3 regions of the Sphingomonas sp. NFX23 genome follow, and region 3 is predicted to be linked to each of the others. Evidence: predicted binding sites of a transcription regulator. Region 3 holds the regulator's gene; each other region holds the start of a gene.
The links. Region 3 encodes LexA, which represses DNA repair genes until DNA is damaged. Its sites were predicted from a motif close to GTTCCNCNCTTGTTCT; they were not measured.

Region 1 (7,110 bases), on a different contig from region 3:
CGCCTGGTTCGCCAGCACCCCGGTCATCGTATCGAGCAACGCCATGTCGATCTGCTGACCCCGGCCGGTCCGCTCGCGCATCGCCAGCGCCGCCTGGATCGCGATCACGGAATACAGCCCGGTCATGATGTCGGCGAACGCGACGCCGATCTTCTGCGGCGCGCTGTCCGGCTCGCCGGTCAGGTCCATGATCCCGCTCATGCCCTGCACGATGAAGTCGTAGCCCGCGCGCGGCGCGTAGGGGCCGTCCTGCCCGAACCCGGTGATTGAGCAATAGACAAGGCGCGGGTTGATCGCAGAGAGCGCGGCGTAGTCGAGCCCGTATTTCGCAAGCCCGCCGACCTTGAAATTCTCGATCACGACATCGGCATCGGCGATCAACTCGCGCACGACAGCCTGTCCTTCAGGCGTGGTAAAGTCAGCCACGACCGATCGCTTGCCGCGATTGGCGGCGTGGAAATAGGCGGCATCACGCGTGCCGTCGGGGTTGTCGATAAACGGCGGACCCCAAGTGCGCGTGTCGTCGCCGGCCGGGCTCTCGACCTTGACGACGTCGGCCCCGAGATCGGCGAGGACTTGCCCCGCCCACGGGCCTGCGAGAATCCGCGCGAGTTCGACGACCTTGAGACCGGCAAGGGGGGAGGGTTTGCGTTCCTCCGTCATAACACCACCCCGACGAAGGCCGGGGCCCAATTGGAAAGGTCGAAGTAACAGCGCACTGCATCAGCCAATGCGCGTTCCCCAATTGGGCCCCGGCCTTCGCCGGGGTGGTAGGACGTAGGGGTTGAACTCAAAACGCAGCAATACCCGTGATCGCCCGGCCCAAGATCAAAGCATGAACATCATGCGCACCCTCATACGTGTTGACCGTTTCCAGGTTCATCAGGTGGCGCATCACCTGATACTCCCCCGAAATCCCGTTCCCGCCATGCATGTCCCGGCTCATCCGCGCAATATCGAGCGCCTTGCCGACGTTGTTGCGCTTGACGATCGAGACCATCTCGGGCGCGAACCGGCCCTCGTCCATCAGCCGCCCGACGCGCAACGACGCCTGCAACCCGAGCGCGATCTCGGTCTCCATGTCCGCCAGCTTCTTCTGGAAAAGCTGACGCCCCGCCAGCGGCGTCCCGAACTGGTTTCGGTCCAGCCCGTACTGCCGCGCCGCATGGAAACAGAACTCCGCCGCGCCCAGTGCACCCCAGGAAATCCCGTAGCGCGCACGGTTGAGGCAGCCGAACGGCCCCTTCAACCCCTGCACGTCGGGCAGCAGCGCGTCGTCGCCGACCTCGACCTCGTCCATCATCACCATGCCCGTGATCGACGCGCGCAACGAGAGCTTGCCCTCGATCTTGGGCGTCTCCAGCCCCTTCATCCCGCGCTCCAGGATGAAGCCGCGGATGCCGCCGCCATGCTCGTCGGACTTCGCCCAGATCACGAACACGTCGGCGATCGGCGAATTCGAGATCCACGTCTTCGCACCCGAGATCACATAGCCGTTGGCCGTCTTCTTTGCGCGCGTCGTCATTCCGCCAGGATCCGACCCCGCATCGGGCTCGGTCAGCCCGAAGCAGCCGATCCACTCGCCGGTCGCGAGCTTGGGCAGGTATTTGCGCTTCTGCTCTTCGGACCCGAACGCATTGATCGGGTACATAACCAGGCTCGACTGCACCGACATCATCGAGCGATACCCCGAGTCGATCCGCTCCACCTCGCGCGCGACCAGCCCGTACGCGACATAGGACGCGCCGACGCCGCCATATTCCTCGGGGATGGTCGGCCCCAGCAACCCGAGCGCACCCATTTCGCGGAAAATCGCGGGATCGGTATGCTCGTGCTGGAACGCGTCGATGATCCGCGGCGCGAGCTTGTCGTCGGCATAGGCCTTCGCGCTGTCGCGGATCATTCGCTCGTCCTCGCTCAGCTGATCGTCGAGCAGGAACGGATCCGCCCAGTCGAACTTGCCCATCCCGGCCATATGAATCTCCTTCGTTGACCGCCGACTTCGTGGTTCGGCCAGCGAAAGTCCACCCCTGTCGAGACGTTTACGCGTCGATCAGCGTCAGCACCGTGATCGTCACATGCTCGCGGTCGCCGATCGACTCGATGCGGTCGACCACCAGATCGGCGACGATATGCCCGCGCATCGCGAACTCCGCTTCGAACAACGCGTCGATCCAGTCTCGAAGACCGGGTACGGGCACCGCCGCGACTGTCAACCGATGCAGCGTGCCGACGAACGTAGCGCTCGCCCAAGGCGTGCACGCGATCGACTCGACGTGCATCGTCAGGCCTGTCGCCGCCGCATGGCCGCGAAGCGCACGGATAAGCAGCGTGCCCGCATCGGGGCCACGGATCGCGTCCATCCTCACGATCCGTGCCGTTCTATGAAGGTCTCGATCCGCGCCACCATCGGCGCACGCGGCTGGCGGCCGAGTCGGAGATCGTGGACCAGCCGCGGATCGCCGACCGCCAACCGGCCGAACTTCGATGTCGGCATGCCGGTCTGCCGCAGATATCGGTCGATCTTGATGAGAACGGACATGGTCGCTCCTTCCTGTTCTGGGCCCCGAGTCCCTGGCCGAGCCTTGTTTGCGTTCTTGATCTGTTCCGGCAAATCCTACTTGTCTAGGAAAATTCCTACGCTACGGTTCGGGCGTGGCTAGAACCGTGTCCGATCCCGATCCAAGAACCGCGCTGGCAACGCTGGCCGCTGCGCGTGGCGACAGTCTGGCGGCGCTGTCGGCGATGCTGGGGCGCAACGCGGCGTACCTTCAGCAATATGTCCGGCGTGGATCGCCGCGGGTGCTCGGCGAACGCGACCGTCGATTGCTGTCGGAATATCTGGGGGTGAGCGAGGTAACGCTGGGCGCACCCGCCGACGGGCCGGCAGGGTTTCGCATCCGCAAGCTCGGCGTCGCGGCGTCGGCGGGGCCGGGCGCGCTGGTCGATGGCGAGATCGTGCTCGGCACCGACACGCTGGACCCCGGCCTCGCGCGGAAACTCGGGTTAAGGGACGGGCGGGCGGCGATCATCCGCGTGCGCGGCAATTCGATGGAGCCGGGATTGTTCGATGGCGATCACATCGTGGTCGACACCGCCGACCGTACGCCGCGCGCGAAGGGCGGCGTGTATGTCATCCGGATCGACGACGCGGTGATGGTGAAGCGCGTGGCCTCGGTACGCGGTGCGCTAGTGGCGACGAGTGATAATCCGGCGGCGGCGGCTGTGCCGGACGGAGCGATCGCCGTCATCGGCCGCGTAGTCTGGCAAATGCGCGAGCCACGATAAGGGTGACGGTCGATGCTCTGATCCTCCCCCGCTAGGGGGAGGTGGCACCGAAGGTGACGGAGGGGGAGGGCACGGCACGGACCGTATCTCATGCCGCCCCCTCCGTCAGGCTGACGCCTGCCACCTCCACCTGGCGGGGGAGGATCGTTTACGATGGCGTTCTGCGACCTGGACTAAGTGCGACCGTCAGCGCCCCTGCAGCTTGCTCAGGATGGTCATCGACTGTTCCGAGCCCGACTGCGGGACGATCTCACCAGTCCGGTCAATGATCGAGTCCCAATGTGCCGCGACACCCTCCACCGACAGGTCGTCGCCGGTCAGCAACTTACCCTGCGTCAGCGTCACGTACGCCGCCTGGAAAACACCGGCGCCGGCCCCGACGATCATGTTGGTAGGCGCGTCCTCCGACACGAGGAACACCGCGGCGGGCGCGACCTTGTCGGGTGAGAAGGCCTTGAACGCTTCCTCGGGGAAGATGTCCTGCGTCATCCGCGTGCCCGCGGTCGGCGCGATCGTGTTGACCTTGATGTTGTTCTTGGCGCCCTCGATCGCGAGCGTCTTGGTCAAGCCGGCGAGACCCAGCTTGGCGGCGCCGTAGTTCGCCTGGCCGAAATTGCCGAAGAGACCGGTCGACGACGCGGTCATCAGGATGCGGCCGTAATTCTGGGCACGCATCGTGTCCCACACTGCCTTCGTGGCGTTGGCCGAGCCGTTGAGGTGGACGTCGACGACGAACTTGAAGTCGGCGGGCTCCATCTTGGCGAAGCTCTTGTCGCGCAGCACGCCGGCGTTGTTGATGAGGATGTGGACGCCGCCCCATTTCTCGGAGGCGCGGGCGACCATTTCGACCATCTGGTCGTAGTCGATGACGCTGCCGCCGTTCGACATCGCCTCGCCGCCGGCCGATTCGATTTCCTCGACGACCTTCAGCGCGGCGTCGGAATGTCCGGTGCCGTCGCGGGACGCACCGAGATCATTGACGACGACTTTCGCGCCGCGGCGAGCGAGCTCGAGCGCATATTCGCGCCCCAAGCCGCCACCCGCACCGGTCACGATGGCAACCCGGCCGTCAAAGCGAATAGACATGGAAAAGGCGCTCCTCTCTTATCGTTGGAGCGCCTTTCCTAGAACGTAAAGCTAGCCGTGCAAGCGGCGGATAGATCCGCCACCTACGCAGACGTCAGTTACTTGCCGCCGCGGTTGCGGCAGCCGTCCTTGACCGTCTTCGAGCACACCGGATACGTCGCCGGTGCTGGCGTCGGCGGCGTTACCGTCGGCTGGCCGAACGTCACGCGACCCGCGCCAGGCGCCATCGGTGCGCCTGCCATTGGTGCGGCGGGTGCCGCTGCCGGATCGGCAGGAGCGGCCATCGCCTGATCCGCCGGTGCAGCAGGCGCTGCGGGGTCGGCAGGGGCAGCCTGATCGGCCGGTGCCGTCTGCATCGCGGGATCGGCCGGCGCAGTCTGCGCGGCGGGGTCTGCCGGCGGCGTCGTCTGGGCGATCACGGGCGACGCGAGAAGAGCGGCAGCGGCGAGAAGGATGGACTTCATGTGAATCTCCTAAATGGGTGCACCATTTTGGTAGCGCGACGTCTGAACGCACTAAGTCGCGCTTGGGTCCTTCGTTTCGCATCCGATTCCATTCGCCCCATCGCGGGACAGAGTCGTTATCCGCCCGTATCGAGCGAATAACCCGCCGAACGGACGGTGCGGATAATGTCCGGCCGCTCGCCGACGTTGATCGCCTTGCGCAGCCGCCGGATGTGCACGTCGACCGTCCGGCTCTCGATATCCGAGTCGTGGCCCCACACCGCATCGAGCAGCCGCTCGCGCGAGAACACCCAGCCCGGATGCTCGAGGAAATGCTTGAGCAGCCGGAACTCGGTCGGTCCGAGCGACACGACTTCGCCCGAGCGACGCACCTTGTGGCCGACGGTATCCATCTCGATGTCGGCGTAGCTGAGCGCTTCGCCGGCGAGGGCAGGGCGGACCCGGCGCAGCACGGCACCCACGCGCGCGACGAGTTCGCGCGGCGAGAATGGCTTGGTCACGTAGTCGTCCGCGCCGGTTTCGAGGCCCCGCACGCGATCCTCTTCCTCACCGCGTGCGGTGAGCATGATGATCGGCACGTTCTGCGTCTCGGGTGCGCGGCGCAGGCGGCGGCACACCTCGATTCCCGACAGCCCCTCGACCATCCAGTCGAGCAGGACGATGTCGGGCACCTTCTCCTTGGCGAGCAGCAGCGCTTCCTCGCCATCGGGGGTATGCGCGATCTCGAAATCCTCGCGCTTGAAATGCCAGACCAGCAATTCGGCCAGCGCAGCATCGTCCTCGACCAGCAGCATTTTTGCGCGTGCCATTATGCCTGCTCCTTCTTTATGCCGCGTTCGCGATCAACCATCTGCGTGCCGGTCGCGGCGAAATAGACCATCTCGGCGACGTTGGTGGCGTGGTCGCCGATCCGCTCGAGGTTCTTGGCGACGAACAGCAGATGCGCGACCTGGCCGATCGTCCGGGGGTTCTCGACCATGTAGGTGACGAGCGTGCGAAATATGCTGTCGTAGAAATCGTCGAGCGCATTGTCGCATTCGACGACGCGGACGGCTTCCTCGGGGTCGCGTGCGGCAAACGCGTCGAGGACGTCGTGGACCATCTCGCTCGCCATTCGGCCCATCGCCGGCAGGATCGAGATCGGCTCGATCCGGTGCTCGCTCTCGATCATCGGCACGCGCTTGGCGATGTTCTTGGCATAATCGCCGATCCGTTCGACGACGCCGGCGATCTTCAGCGCGGCGACCACCTCGCGAAGATCGACCGCCATCGGTGCGCGCAGCGCGATGATCCGCACCGCCAGCCGCTCGACCTCCGCCTCGATGACGTCGATCTGCTTGTCGGCGACGCGCACCTGTTCCGCGAGCGCGAGGTCGTTGCGTTGCAGCGCCTGCATCGCCTTGTCGATCGCGTCCTCGGCGAGCCCGCCCATCTGCGAGATCAACCCGCGGAGCTCGCCGATGTCGTTGTCGAAGGCCTTGACCGTATGCGTGTTCATGGTCGTTTCCCGACTCAGCCGTAACGGCCGGTGATGTAATCCTTGGTCCGCTCTTCGCGGGGATTGGTGAAAATGTCCGAGGTGTTGCCGTATTCGACCAGCGTGCCGAGGTGGAAGAACGCGGTCTTCTGGCTGACGCGCGCCGCCTGCTGCATGTTGTGCGTGACGATCACCATGGCGTAGCGGCCGCGCAGTTCGTGGATCAGCTCCTCGATCTTGGCGGTCGCGATCGGATCGAGTGCCGAACACGGCTCGTCCATCAGGATGACCTCCGGATCGACCGCGATCGCGCGCGCGATGCACAGCCGCTGCTGCTGGCCGCCCGATAGCGCCGTACCGCTGTCGCTCAGCCGATCCTTGACCTCGTCCCACAGGCCGGCGCGCCGCAGCGACTTCTCGACGATCCGGTCGAGGTCCGCTTTCGCACCGGCCAGTCCGTGGATGCGCGGGCCATAGGCGACGTTCTCGTAGATCGATTTCGGGAACGGGTTGGGTTTCTGGAACACCATGCCGACGCGCGCGCGGAGCTGCACCACGTCCATGTCGGGCGAATAGATGTCCTGGCCGTCGAGCTTGATCTCGCCGGTCACGCGCGCGCTGGCGACGGTGTCGTTCATGCGGTTGAGGGTGCGCAGGAAGGTCGACTTGCCGCAGCCCGACGGGCCGATGAACGCGACGACCTCGTCCTGGTCGACGTCGATCGAGACGTCGTTGATCGCCAGCTTGCTGCCATAGGCGACGGAGACGTTGCGCGCCGTCATCTTGAGGATCGGA
Region 2 (7,110 bases), on a different contig from region 3:
CGTCTGCATTGCCACCGGTCGCGGTGATGATTTCGGTGGCCCAGCGGTTGGCGGCGCGGTCGGCAAAGCAGGAGAAGACGAGCGTTGCGTCTGGGGCGGCGGCTTCGGCCAAAGTGGTGAGGGCGGCGACGGGGTCTGCGAAGAACATGACGCCGTGGCGGGAGACGTAGAGGTCGATGGGGGCGTGGTTCGGGGCGGCGGCGATGATGTCCGCGCACTCGAAGTTGGCGTTGGTTTGGGTTTTGGCGCGGTGTCTGGCGATCTCGATCAGGCTGGGTGAGAGATCTATGCCAGTCATCTGCGCGGTCGGGAGCGCTTGCGCGGTGGCTAATGAGGTCGCGCCGGCGCCGCAGCCTATGTCGATGACCTTGCGTGTTTGGGGGGTGGCGGCGGAAAGGATCGCTGCGTTCAAATGCGGGGTCAGGTTGGTGAAGCTGCGGTCGGTTCGGCGCCATTCCTCTGCCCAGACGTCGCCTATTCTGCCGGTCCAGTCGTAGGCGGTGGTCATTCGGTGATCCGTTTCATACTCGGGCGGGGGGACGATTGGACGGTCTAGAGGGCCTCACATAATCGGTACATTGGGTCCGAAGTGCACAAAGTGCAGACGCTGGCGCGGTATTTGTGACGCGGTGTTTTGCGGTCCGATGTAGGCGAGCATACTGACATCATTAGCGTTGTTTCCCGCGAACACGGGAATCCAGACTGGGCTGCCGCCTTCGCGTGAGAACAGGGAAGCATAAGAACAAGGGGAAGCAGGCTCGACGTCGAATGTGAGTTGCCGACTCGAACGAGCTTGGCCTGGCGCGGGCCTCTATTGCTGCATCATGCCAACTGGGCCCCGGCCTTCGCCGGGGTGGTGTTAGGGATAGGTTGGCACGGTTTCAGTTCGCTACGCGTCTGAACCGTCCGCCGTGCACATGCTTGGCCACCATGAGCCAAGCACTGGACACTACGTCCCGCGTGCCCTCACCCTCCCATTGCGGAGGCAACGGGTCCCTCTCCCCTGAGGGAGAGGGAAAGTAGGGTTACGCGTCGTCGCCTTCTTCGGGGCCGGCCATCATTTCCTCGGCGACCTTGTCGGTGCGCGCGCGGATCTGCTTTTCGAGGCGGTCGGCGGTTTCGGGGTTGTCCTTGAGGAAGGTCTTCGAGTTCTCGCGACCCTGACCGAGGCGCACGCTGTCGTAGCTGAACCACGCGCCCGACTTCTCGACGAGGCCCGCCTTCACGCCGAGATCGAGAATCTCGCCGAGCTTGGAGACGCCCTGTCCGTACATGATGTCGAACTCGACCTGCTTGAACGGCGGCGCGACCTTGTTCTTGACGACCTTCACGCGGGTCTGGTTGCCCGTGACCTCTTCGCCTGCCTTGATCGCGCCGATGCGGCGGATGTCGAGGCGGACCGAGGCGTAGAACTTCAGCGCGTTGCCGCCGGTCGTCGTCTCCGGGTTGCCGTACATGACACCGATCTTCATGCGAAGCTGGTTGATGAAGATCACCATGCAGCGCGAGCGGCTGATCGAGCCGGTCAGTTTCCGCAGCGACTGCGACATCAGGCGGGCCTGGAGGCCGACATGGCTGTCGCCCATCTCGCCTTCGATTTCAGCACGCGGCACTAGCGCTGCGACCGAATCAACGACGAGCACGTCGATCGCGTTCGAACGGACCAGCGTGTCGACGATCTCGAGTGCCTGCTCGCCGGTGTCGGGCTGCGACACAATCAGCTCGTCGATGTTGACGCCGAGCTTCTTGGCATAGACCGGGTCGAGCGCGTGCTCGGCATCGACGAACGCCGCGGTGCCGCCGCCCTTCTGCGCTTCGGCGATCACGTGGAGCGCGAGCGTGGTCTTGCCCGAGCTTTCCGGACCGTAGATCTCGATCACGCGGCCGCGCGGCAGGCCGCCGACGCCGAGCGCGATGTCGAGCCCGAGCGAGCCGGTCGAGATGACCTCGACCTGCATGGTTTCCTTGGAGCCCAGGCGCATTGCCGAGCCCTTGCCGAAGGCGCGGTCGATCTGCGCGAGCGCGGCGTCGAGCGCCTTCTGCCGGTCGTTGGTTGCGGTTGCCATGCCGGTGTCGATCACTTTCAGATTAGCGGCCATCGAATATGCTCCCATCGCTAAAGCAAGCGCGCGTGCCATTCAACGCGTCAAACACCATGTATTCTCTTTGTTCTTTTGGAACAAGTGGGGAACGATAGGTAATCCGGAAAAAGGTGTACGTTTGGTAACGCCCGCGGGTGGTTGCCAAGCCTAGTCATGCGGGGCTTGGTGAGCATGCGCCGTTCCGCGCTCGTCGACCATTGAGTACGCGGAGCGCTGGCCTCTGAACACGGCGGCGGCTGTCCCTTGCGCGTAAGTAAGACATGTCTCCCCGCGAAGGCGGGGATCCAGACTGGGCTCCCGCCTTCGCGGGAGAACAAGGCGAGGGCGTGGTGCCGTACGACTGCGGACTTACACATGTTCGAAGGAATAAGTGCCGAACACGTCGGGGTTGCGAAATACGCCGGGCGGAGTTTGGTCGAGAACGGTCCTGGTTGTTCGAGCGCGGGCTTGGCGGCGATCGACTCGTTGATGGTGTCGAGAACTGGTTGTGACCAGCGGTTTCGTTTGCCGCCCTGGATCCTGACTTTCGTCAGGATGACGGGTCGTGCCAATTGACGTGGTCGACCGTCAGATGCCTGCATTTTGGCGACGATCAATCAGGCGAGCTTTGTCGCGAGGATCCACCAGTCTTTGGCTTGGGCGGCGGTGGCGGCGGTGTCTCTGGCTTCGGGGGTTTCGAACAGGGCGAAGCAGGTGGCGCCGGAGCCGGACATTCTCGACAGGAGGGTGCCTTGGGCTGCGTCGAGGAGCGTGCGGACTTCGGCGATCACGGGAGCGAGGGTCAGCGCGGGGGGTTCTAGGTCGTTGCGGCCGGCTTTTGCACGGTCGAGAAGATTGCCTTCGGGGATCGGGCCTCGGTCGTGGCCGTCCCAGGTCTTGAAGACGGCGGCGGTGGAGACCGCGACACCTGGGTTTACGAGCAGGAGGGGGGTGCCGGACAGGCCTTCGAGGGTGGTGAGGGTGTCGCCTTTGCCGGTGCCTAGCGTGGTGCGGTTGGCGAGGCAGGCGGGGACGTCTGCGCCGAGCTTTGCGGCGATTTCGTGGAGGCGGGGGTCGGTTCGGGCTATGCCGTGGAGGCGGGCCAGCGCGCGGAGCGTGGCGGCGGCGTCGGCTGAGCCTCCGCCTATGCCTGAGGCGATGGGGAGGTGCTTTTCAAGGGTTATGGCGTGGTGGGCGTTTGGGGCGAAGGCGGTGGTGAAGGCGTCCGCTGCGGCGGTTACGAGGTTGCCTTGCCAGGGGGCGGCGCCTGTAGTGGCGCTGGACGAGTGCGGTGCTTCGTCATTGTCCGACTCCAATTGGGCCCCGGCCTTCGCCGGGGTGGTGTTGGGGATCGGGGTGGTGTTTTGGGCGGGGAGGAGTGCTGCGGCGAAGGGGCCGGTTATGGTGAGGCTGTTGGTTTGGGCGGGTGCTACCGTGATCAGGTCGCCGTCGGTGGCGAAGGCGAAGAGCGTTTCGAGGTCGTGGTAGCCGTCGGGGCGGCGGCAGCGGACGTGGAGGGCCAGGTTGATCTTGGCGGGGGCGGGTTCGATGATGGCGGGCATTGGGGGTCTCGGGGTTTGGCGGCGAAGGGGTCTAGCGCAGCTTAGCGTAATACGCGTGATGTCTGCGGGTTTAAGCGCGTCATCCTGACGAAAGTCAGGATCCAGGGTAACGATTGGTGCCGTGCTTGGCTCTGGATCCTGACTTTCGTCAGGGTGACGGGAGGGGATGCCGCACACCTCGCTAGTTGCTGGCGTTGTCACGATCACTTCCGCGGGTGCTCGGAATTAGTGGTGATCTCGCGAAACGGCCCCTTCGGCGTAAGCTCACCTTGCCCTCACCCTTCCCACGCCTGCGAGGCCCTTCCCTCTCCCAGCGGGAGAGCGGTTCTAGCGGCGGGCTTTTGGCGGGAGGCCGTTGGCGATCTTGGCGGTTATGCGCGGCGTGTCTGCGGGTTCGGCAGTCAGCAAGGCGGCGCGCCAGGCGTAGCGCGCTTCGTAGTTTCGGCCGGTGCTCCAATAGGCGTCGCCAAGGTGGTCGGCGATTTCGGCGTTGGTGGGTTCGGCCTGCGCAGCGGTTTCGAGCAGCGGGAGAGCGCGCGTGGTGTTGCCGGAGAGGTGATAGGCCCAGCCCAGCGAGTCGGTGATCGAGGCGTTGGTCGGGTCGATCCGGCTGGCGCGTTCCAGCAGCTTGATCGAGGCGGGGATGTCGTCGCCGTGCTCGACTTGCGCGAAGCCTAGATAGTTGAGCGCGAGCGGTTGCGCGGGGCCGCGGGCGACGGCTTTTTCGAGCGCATCGCGCGCTTCGGGCCAGCGGCCGGCCTGGTCGAGCGCGCCGCCATATTGCAGCCAGTTGCCCCAGCTGCCACCCTTCGCTCCGTCGGTAGCGATGATGCGCTGGTACCAGGTCGCGGCTTCGGCGGGGTTGCCGGTGGTCAGCAACAGGTCGGCGTAGCGTTGCCAGTCGGCGGGCTCAGACCCCTTCTGGTCGACGCGGTTCTTGGCGGCGGCAAGCGCTTCGCCGTTGCGGTCGGCGGTGGCGAGGATGTCGATGCGTTCGGCGGCGGCGGCCGGGGAGGAAGGGCTCTTTGCATCGATGGCGTCGAGGACGACCAGCGCGCGGTCGACCAGCTTGTTGCGGGCGAGCGCATCGGCGAGGAGGACGCGCGCCGCGTCGTAACTCGGGTCGGCGCGGAGTGCTGCCTGGGTCAGTGCGATCGAGAGTGGCGAGGGTTCGCCTGCGCTGAGGTCGCTGGCGAGGCGGGCGAGCAGGCGCGAGACGCCGATCGACAGCGTTTGCCTGCGCGGTGCCGCGGCGATCAGCGCACGCGTTTCGGTGGCGAAGCGGTTGGCGACGGGGTCCTTCGCAGCGGTCGCTAGCGAGGGTTCGGGGTCGCGGCCCTCGGCATGTGCGACCCACGCATAGAGCGAGGGTGCCAGGACCACGAGGGGACCGCTCGACAACGTGGAGATCGCAGCGCTCGCGGCCTTCGCATCGCCCCGTCGTGCAGAGTCGGAGAGCGGGATCAGCGCGGCGTCGGCGGGGGCTACGCCGGCCTTGTTCAGCACCGCGACGGCGCGGGTCGCGAGCGGCACGTCGCCGGCCTCCAGCGCCTCGCGATAGGCGCGGATCGCGACGACGGGATCGTCGGGCGATGCCGCCAGCACCCTAGCGTAGCTGGCGGCGGCCAGGCCCGTCTCGCCGGCAGCATCGGCGGCGCGGGCCTTCAGATAGGCGGAAAGGTCGGCCGGCGCCGCCGTGGCGGGCGCCGCCGCGGCGAGACCGAGTGCGATAAACAGACGCTTACATGTTGGGATAATTGGGGCCTCCGCCGCCCTCGGGTACGACCCAGTTGATGTTCTGGGTGGGGTCTTTGATGTCGCAGGTCTTGCAGTGGACGCAGTTCTGCGCGTTGATGACGAACTTCGGATCGGCCGTGTCCTCGCCGACGACTTCGTAAACGCCGGCCGGGCAATAGCGTTGCGCGGGCTCGTCGTACATCGGCAGGTTGTATTCGATCGGCACGCTCGCGTCCTTGAGCGTCAGGTGGACCGGCTGGTCCTCCTCGTGGTTGGTGTTCGAGACGAACACCGACGAGAGGCGATCGAAGGTGAGGACGCCATCGGCCTTCGGATAGACGATCGGCTTGACCAGATCCTTGCGCCACAGGCTTTCGTTGTCGGGGTGGTGGTGCATCGTGAAGGGCATCTTGATCCCCAGATGCTCGGCCCACATCGTGATGCCGGCGAGCCCCGAACCGACCAGGTCGCCGAACTTCTTGACCAGCGGCGCGACGTTGCGGACGACCGACAGCTCCTTCTTGACCCACGACTTCTCGAACGCCTCGGGATAGGCGGCGAGCTCGTCATGGCCACGCTGCGAGACGATCGCCTCGACCGCGGCCTCGGCGGCCATCATGCCGGACTTCATCGCGGTATGCGTGCCCTTGATCCGCGGCACGTTGAGGAAGCCGGCGCTGTCGCCGATGAGCGCGGCGCCGGGCATCACGAGCTTGGGGATCGACTGGAGCCCGCCATCGCTGATCGCACGCGCGCCGTAGCTGACCCGCTTGGCGCCCTTCAGCAGCGCGGCGATCTCGGGATGCGTCTTCCAGCGCTGCATCTCGCTGAACGGCGAGAGATACGGGTTGGTATAGTTCAGCCACGTGACGAAGCCGATCGAGACCTGGCCGTTCGCCTGGTGATAGATCCAGCCGCCGCCGTTCGAGCCGTCGGTCTCGGACAGCGGCCAGCCCTGCGTATGGATGACGCGGCCGGGGACGTGGAGTTCGGGATCGATGTCCCACAGCTCCTTGATGCCGAGGCCGTAGACCTGCGGATCGCTGTCCTTGTCGAGCGCGAAATTGCGGATCAGTTCCTTGGTGAGGTGCCCGCGGCAGCCTTCCGAGAAGAAGGTGTATTTGGCGTGGAGTTCGAGGCCGGGCGTGTAGTCGCCCTTGTGCGTGCCATCGCGCGCGACGCCCATGTCGCCGGTCGCGACGCCCTTGACCGAGCCGTCGTCGTTGAACAGGATTTCCGCCGCGGCGAACCCCGGGAAGATCTCGACGCCTAGCTCCTCCGCCTTGCCCGCGAGCCAGCGGCAGAGGTTGCCGAGCGAGCCGGTATAGGTGCCCTTGTTGTGCATGAACGAGGGCGTGACGAAGTGCGGCATCTCGCTCTTCTTCGTCTTGGTCAGGATCCAGTGATGGTTCTCGGTCACCGGCACCTCGGCGAGCGGGCAGCCGTCCTCGCGCCAGTTCGGCAGCAGTTCGTCGAGAGACTTGGGATCGATGACCGCGCCCGACAGGATGTGCGCGCCTACTTCGGAGCCCTTTTCGAGCACGCAGACGCTGATCTCGGCGTCCTTCTCGGCCGCCAGCTGTTTCAGGCGGATCGCCGCCGAGAGACCGGCCGGGCCAGCGCCGACGATCACCACGTCGTACGGCATCGATTCACGTGTCGTCATCATCGTCTCCCGGGGGATGTCCCCTCTTGCCTCAGCATTGCGCCCCACCCTTCGTTCGGGCTCG
Region 3 (7,110 bases):
GCGGCGACGCGCACCACAACGCCGACGCGCTCCGCCACCTGCTCAAGGGCGAGACCGGCGCCTACCGCGACGCCGTCCTGCTCAACGCCGCCGCCGCCTTGATGGTCGCCGGCACCGTCCCCACTCTCGTCGACGGCGCGGCCAAGGCCGCCGCCGCCCTCGACACCGGCAGCGCCGACGCGCTGCTCGCCCGCTGGATCGCCTACTGACATGACCATGCTCGACCGTATCCTCGAGACCAAGCGCGCCGAAGTCGCCGCGCGCAAGGCAACCACCTCGCTCGCCGACATCGACGCCGGCATCGCCCGCATGTCGAAGCCGCGCGGCTTCCGCGCCGCGCTTGACGCCAAGACCGGCTACGCGCTGGTCGCCGAAGTCAAGAAAGCCAGTCCCTCGAAAGGCCTGATCCGCGCCGACTTCGATCCCGTAGCCCACGCTCGCGCCTACGAAGCCGGCGGCGCCGCGTGCCTGTCGGTGCTGACCGACGAAAAGTGGTTCCAGGGCTCCGACGCCTATCTGACCGCGGCGCGCGACGCCGTCTCGATCCCCGTGTTGCGCAAGGACTTCATGGTCGACCCATGGCAGTCGACCGAGGCGCGCGCGATCGGTGCCGACTGCATCCTGATCATCGTCGCAGCACTCGACGACATCCAGATGGCCGAGATCGAAGCCTCCGCGCTCGAATGCGGCATGGATGTGCTGGTCGAAGTCCACGACGCGCACGAGATGGAGCGCGCGCTGAGGCTCAAGTCGCGCCTGATCGGCGTCAACAACCGCGACCTGCGCGACTTCTCGGTCGATTTCCAGCGCACCTACGACCTCGTCGGCAAGGCGCCCAAGGACTGCACCTTCGTCGCCGAAAGCGGCCTGACGACGCGCGCGGAACTCGACGCGATGGCCGAACACGACATCCACTGCTTCCTGATCGGCGAAGCGCTCATGCGCCAGGACGATGTCGAAGCGGCTACACGGGCGCTGGTGGGATGACCGGCCTCACCCATATCGACGAAGCCGGCGCGGCCCGCATGGTCGACGTCGGCGGCAAGGCCGTCACCGCCCGCGAAGCCATCGCCTCCGGCCGCATCACCATGTCCGCCGAAGCCGCCGCAGCGATCGGCGCCGGCACCGCGAAAAAGGGCGACGTCCTGGCTGTCGCGCGCGTCGCGGGCATCATGGCCGCCAAGCGCACCAGCGACCTCATCCCCCTCTGCCACCCGCTCCCGCTCACGAAGGTGGAAATCGACTTGGTCGTCGACGAAACCGGCGTAACCGCCACCGCCACGGCCTCGACCGAAGGCAAGACAGGCGTCGAGATGGAAGCTCTGACGGCTGCCACGGTAACGCTCCTGACGATCTACGACATGGCCAAAGCGATCGACAAGAGCATGGTCCTCACTGACATCCGCGTCCGCGCAAAGTCCGGCGGCAAATCCGGCGACTGGACCGCCTAAAACAAAACCCTCGCCCCAAAGGGGAGAGGGAAAGACGCCAAAGGCGGCGAGGGTGAGGGCAAGCCAAGCAGAACGCGCCTAGCTTTCAGTCATCATCGATAGACCAGTCGTGGCTCTCGACGATCGTAGACTCAACTGGTCGCCCCGCCGCATCCAGCGAAGGGTCATACCGAAACCGCTGCTCGATCAACCGACAGGTCAGTGCATCAAGCTCCCGGCTCCCGCTAGACCGAGTCACCCGACACCCCGACACGCGCCCATTGGTTTCAACCACGTACCGCACGAATACGCGCCCTCTGATCCCGGTCTCCGCACCGTCATCCGGATAATCCGAATCCTTCAACCGCCCCTTTCGCCACCGCGGCGGCGTCTCCTCGCCACCCCCGCCGTCGCCATCGCCATATCCCCCACTCCCGGTGCCATTGCCGATCCCCCCACTCCCGGTCCCCGGCCCGCGAATATCCGAAGCCCCCGCCGTCGCCTGCGCCCCCACTCCAGCCTTCTCCGCAACCACGACAGGCGGCGGCACCACAACCGGTACCACCGGAGGCGGCGCCACCACCTCGGTAGCCTTCGACTTCAAATTAGGAGGCGACGCAGCCCCCTCCGGCTTCCGGCTAGGCGAAGGCCGAGGCCTCACCTTCTCCTCGGGCGGCGGTGGCGGACGCGGCGCCGCATCGAACACCTTCAACGCATCACTCACCGCCGCCGACATCGGCACCACCAGCCCATTGAGCAGGGCATAGCCCAGCACCCCCGGCAACAGGACAGCACCCACCGCCGCCCCGATCCTGTCTCTCGCCCGAGGCTGATTGCGTGTCATCATGCTGATCTGGTGTCTCTTTCCCCCAAACAAAGCCCCGCAAGCGATGAACCCGCGCTGGCCGAGCGTGCGAAGAGGTGATCGACGACTATCCCGAACTCCGCGTCGGGCCGCGGAGAAAACAGTGGAGCACTATCAACACCACCCCGGCGAAGGCCGGGGCCCAGTTGGGAAAGCCGCGGTAATTCAACGCGACCGCCCCGCCCAACCCTGTTTCCCCGCGAAGGCGGGGACCCAGACTGGACTCCCGCCCCTCGAGGCAGTGGCTGCGCCGATCGCCCCGCCGTCCTGCCGCAACCCCAACAACACCTGTCCTACGTTCCAAACCCATGGCAAAGCGCCAGATACGCCAAAACTCACCCCCTCCCGCCGGACCTTCTACCGGACGAGACCGTTCCAAACCTGAATCTCAGAACCGCACCCGCCAAATGTCTCCCAGCGTGTGAACTTCCTGCACTTCCAGCAGGAAAACCACGTAATATCAGAGCCAAAAGCATGACCCTAGTCCCCGTCGCCGAAGCCCAGTCCCGCCTCTTCGCCATGGCCCCCCGCGTCGGCCACGAGACCGTGACGCTACGCGAAGCCGCCGGCCGCTGGGCCGCCGAGGACATCCTCGCCCGCCGCACGCAACCGGCAGCAGACCTCTCGGCGATGGACGGCTACGCGATCCGCTACGCCGACCTCCCCGGCCCCTGGACCGTCATCGGCGAAAGCGCAGCCGGCCGCCCCTTCGCAGGCCATGTCGCCCCCGGCCAAGCCACCCGCATCTTCACCGGTGCCGCAATGCCCGACGGCGCCGACACCGTCATGGTCCAGGAAGAAGCCCAGCGTGATGGCGAAACCCTGATCCTGGCCGGCGAAGGCCCCCCGACGCTCGGCCGCAACACCCGCCGCAAGGGCCTCGATTTCTCCACCGGCACCCGCCTGATCGCCGCGGGCGATCGCCTCAGCCCCGCGCGCATCGCCGTCGCCGCAACCGGCGGCCACGGCAGCCTCACCGTCAACCGCCGCGTCCGCGTCGCCGTCGCCGCCACCGGCGACGAACTCGTCCCCCCCGGCTCGACCACCGACGGCGTCGCGCTTCCCGAATCGAACGGGATTATGCTCGCCGCGATGCTCGCCGACATGCCCGTCGACATCATCGACCTCGGCATACTCCCCGACAATCTCGAGATCCTCCGCGAAGCCTTCGCCAGCGTCGAGGCAGACCTGCTAGTCACTACCGGCGGCGCGTCGGTCGGCGACCACGACCTCGTCCGCCCGGCAATCGAAGCCGCCGGCGGCACCATCGACTTCTGGCGGATCGCCCTGCGCCCCGGCAAGCCGATGATGGCCGGCCGGATCGGCGAGATGATGGTACTCGGCCTCCCCGGCAATCCGGTCTCCGCGTTCGTCACCGCGACGTTGTTCGTCAAACCCGTCGTCGCGCACATGGCCGGCGCTAGAGACCCGCTCCCCCAGTCGACCCACGCGCTGCTCGGCGAAGACCTGCCCGCCAACAACGCCCGCACCGACTATCTCCGCGCCGAACTGCGCGACGGGAAAGCCTATGCCTCGACGATACAGGACAGTTCGATGCTGCTGACACTCGCCCGCTCGACCTGCCTCATCGTCCGCCCCGGCAACGCTCCCGTCGCGAGGACCGGCGAATCGGCCGAAATCCTCGTAATCGCGTGATACGGACGCTTGACGGCGTTAGTTATGTTCCATAGAAGTTCCCAGTCTGTTCCGGACGGAGAACCGCCATGCTCACGCGCAAGCAGCACGAACTCGTCTGCTTCATCAACGATCGCCTCAACGAAACCGGCGTCTCGCCGTCGTTCGAGGAGATGAAGGACGCGCTCGACCTCAAATCGAAGTCGGGCGTCCATCGTCTGATCAGCGCGCTCGAGGAGCGCAACTTCATCCGCCGCCTGCCGAACCGCGCGCGCGCGCTCGAAGTGTTGCGCATGCCCGAACGTGCGGAGAAAAAGGCGCCGTCAAAGGCATCGAACGTCAAGGCAGCTCCCGCCGCCGCGACCCCGCAACCGGCCAACGACGTCATCGAGATTCCCCTCCACGGCCGCATCGCTGCCGGCGTCCCGATCGAGGCGTTCGAAGGCAGCACCATGCTAGCCGTCCCCGCCGCGCTGCTCGGCACCGGCGAACACTACGCTCTCGAAGTCTCGGGCGACTCGATGGTCGAAGCGGGCATCCTCGACGGCGACTACGCCCTGATCCGCCGCACCGAAACGGCGAGAGACGGCGAGATCGTCGTTGCGCTGATCGAAGACAGCGAAGCCACCCTCAAATACTTCCGCCGCGAAGGCGCCATGGTCCGCTTAGACCCGGCAAACCGAGCCTACGACCCCCAACGCTACGCCCCCGCCCAGGTCCGCGTCCAAGGCAAACTCTCCGGCATCCTCCGCCGCTACGACTGAGTCGCGGAGACCGACCTGCGTTATCATCGCGCAGGCCGGTCTCTGTTTTAGCTGCTTAGGAAAAGTGCCCGCTCAAGCTGGTGAGCCAAGTCGCTCTCTCCCGCTAGCGACAGCGACCGGTCTGATCGGCAAATTAAGCGATGTACTCGGAGTTGTCCGAGACAGTTCTTCGATATGCCCAAGCAAAGACCGCCAAGCGTCCGGAAGACTCTGTCCCGCTTCGATGCATAAGCGCGACCTCGACTCGAACCCTAAATATCTGTGCCTCCGCGCCTTTGCGCGAACATATCGCCATCTGCCCCCCGCGCAGCCGAAGAATTGGTTCGCGCGGAGACGCGGAGGTGTTGCGTTCGGGGAGGGATGAAGCTGTTCCAATGCCTTCGGTAGTGAGACTGAACAATAGCCAGCCCGATTCATCCATCGTATCAAAATTCTCCGCGGCTCCGCGTCTCCGCGTGAACAAATTCTTCGCACTGCGATCGCAGGTGATGACGGATGATTTTGTTCACGCGAAGGCGCAAAGGCGCGAAGATGTGGTGCTTAGATTGGCGTCTATTTGTCTTCGCAGACCACGGAAAAACCGACGTCGGCTCATCGTTCATGAAGGTGTGAAGGTCTCCCGAATCGCATCACCTTCGCAACTGTGCGCCTTCACGTGAACATTTCTACTTTTGACGGCCTCGGCTGGCACGAAACGCCGGCGCAGTACCGTGAAACCGGTCATAGCGCGGCCTGAACGAATGCGCGGTGCGTTCGAGGAGAGGCGGATCGCGCCAAGGGTGACGATCACCTGCGTTCAGGATGGTCACGACTGTCCCGCTCCCCAAGGTCAGCGCGACGCCCCCCGTACGCCGGAGTACACGACGATCCAGTTTCAACCACCGCGGTACACACCGTCTCGGCAGACCGCGTTCGCTGACGACAATATCGGCGCCCTGACAGGCGGCGATGAACTCAGCAATCGGAACCATATAGGCGCTGCGCGTCGCAAGTATCCGCCACATCTGCCCACGCGCGGCGATATCGGTGACGCACAGATCGCGGCTGCACCGGGCATCGGGTTGGTCCGCGAGCAGGAGCGGCTCGCCGTCCACCCCGCCATTCTCGGCGAGCATGTCGCGCGTATAGTCGCCTGCCCGGTCACGCAGCATTGCCAGCCCCGCCGCGGTTCGTACCGCGACGTGGCGACCGTCTCCCGTCACCAGAACGTCAGGCGCTGGCGTGGTCAGCGCCCAGATCGCGCCGACCATGAGCGGCAGAATACCCAACCGACGCCACCAAGTCCGCCACAGCGCGATCCAAATCCCCCCGACAATCATGAGCACGAACGCCGCCGTCGGCATCGCGGGCAACGACCGCACCGAGCCGGGAGCGCTGGCCACGATATGCGCGAGCCACAGCAGCGCATCGAGCGAGCGCTGGACCAGCCACCAGATCGGCGCGCCGAAGCCGCCCGCATCGAGCAGCAGCGCCAGCGCCTCCAGCGGCATCACGACGAACGTGGTCAACGGGATCGCGACGATGTTGGCGAACGCGCCGTACAGCCCCGCCTTGTGGAAATGATAGACCGCGATCGGCATCAGTGCGAATTCGACCAGCAGCCCCGTGAGCAGCAGCGATGCGACACCCCGCGCCAGCTTGCGTCCCCGCCCTTCGTCATGCGGGCCGAAGAACGCGCGGATCACCGGATGTTCGTGCAGCGCCATGATCGCGGTGATCGCCGCGAACGAGAGTTGGAAGCTCGGCCCCGCCGCCGATTCGGGCAGGACCAGCATGACACACGCCGCCCCCGCCGCGACCAGCCTCAAGGTCATCGCCTCGCGTCCCATCGCCAGCGCGGCCAGCACGAGCAAGGCGGCCACGCAGGATCGGATCGTGGGGACCTGGCTGCCGGTCAGCAACGTATAGCCGATCGCCGCCGCCGCACCCGCCAGCGCGGCGATCAACGGCAGGCGCCCATGCAGCGCCAGCCACGGACTGAGCGCCAGCAGCCGCAACACGATCAGCATCGTCGCCGCCACGGCTGCGGTGATATGCAACCCGCTGACCGACAACAGATGCGCGAGCCCCGCCCGGCGCATCGCCTCCGAATCGTCCTCGCTGATCGCACCGACGTCACCCGTTGCTAGGGCGGCGGCGATGCCGCCTGCGCTGCCGTCCAGCCGCGAAACGATGTGGTGCGACAGCGCGACGCGTATGCCCGCGCCCGATTCGCTCGGCGTCGTTACGACCACCGGTGCGAAACCGCGTCCGGTCGCGCCAATTCCGCCGAACCACGCGACCCGGGCAAAGTCGTAGGCGCCCGGCACCGCTGGCAAAGGTGGCGGCATCAGGCGGGCGCGCAAATGCACGACTGCCCCGGTCCCGAGCAGCTTGGGCGCATCGGCCTCCGCGAGGTTGACGCGGACTCGGTATG

Region 1: J4O76_RS09020 (S24 family peptidase) is a predicted target of LexA. The motif match lies at 2,589-2,604, and genes of this name have one in related genera.
Region 2: recA (recombinase RecA) is a predicted target of LexA. The motif match lies at 2,177-2,192, and genes of this name have one in related genera.

What each region holds. Positions count from the first base shown of each region.
Region 1 is NZ_JAGEKH010000003.1:283,950-291,059, reverse strand. It holds gene J4O76_RS09040 (CaiB/BaiF CoA transferase family protein) at 1-663, opposite strand, end outside; gene J4O76_RS09035 (acyl-CoA dehydrogenase) at 791-1,975, opposite strand; gene J4O76_RS09030 (hypothetical protein) at 2,043-2,363, opposite strand; gene J4O76_RS09025 (hypothetical protein) at 2,366-2,542, opposite strand; gene J4O76_RS09020 (S24 family peptidase) at 2,656-3,288, shown strand; gene J4O76_RS09015 (SDR family NAD(P)-dependent oxidoreductase) at 3,475-4,374, opposite strand; gene J4O76_RS09010 (hypothetical protein) at 4,473-4,838, opposite strand; gene phoB (phosphate regulon transcriptional regulator PhoB) at 4,955-5,647, opposite strand; gene phoU (phosphate signaling complex protein PhoU) at 5,647-6,336, opposite strand; gene pstB (phosphate ABC transporter ATP-binding protein PstB) at 6,351-7,110, opposite strand, start outside.
Region 2 is NZ_JAGEKH010000003.1:248,892-256,001, forward strand. It holds gene J4O76_RS08835 (class I SAM-dependent methyltransferase) at 1-508, opposite strand, end outside; gene recA (recombinase RecA) at 1,026-2,099, opposite strand; gene J4O76_RS08845 (4-(cytidine 5'-diphospho)-2-C-methyl-D-erythritol kinase) at 2,699-3,643, opposite strand; gene J4O76_RS08850 (tetratricopeptide repeat protein) at 3,971-5,248, opposite strand; gene J4O76_RS08855 (electron transfer flavoprotein-ubiquinone oxidoreductase) at 5,385-7,046, opposite strand.
Region 3 is NZ_JAGEKH010000004.1:109,971-117,080, reverse strand. It holds gene trpD (anthranilate phosphoribosyltransferase) at 1-209, shown strand, start outside; gene trpC (indole-3-glycerol phosphate synthase TrpC) at 211-987, shown strand; gene moaC (cyclic pyranopterin monophosphate synthase MoaC) at 984-1,451, shown strand; gene J4O76_RS11540 (energy transducer TonB) at 1,537-2,277, opposite strand; gene glp (gephyrin-like molybdotransferase Glp) at 2,770-3,951, shown strand; gene lexA (transcriptional repressor LexA) at 4,020-4,694, shown strand; gene J4O76_RS11525 (ComEC/Rec2 family competence protein) at 5,360-7,110, opposite strand, start outside.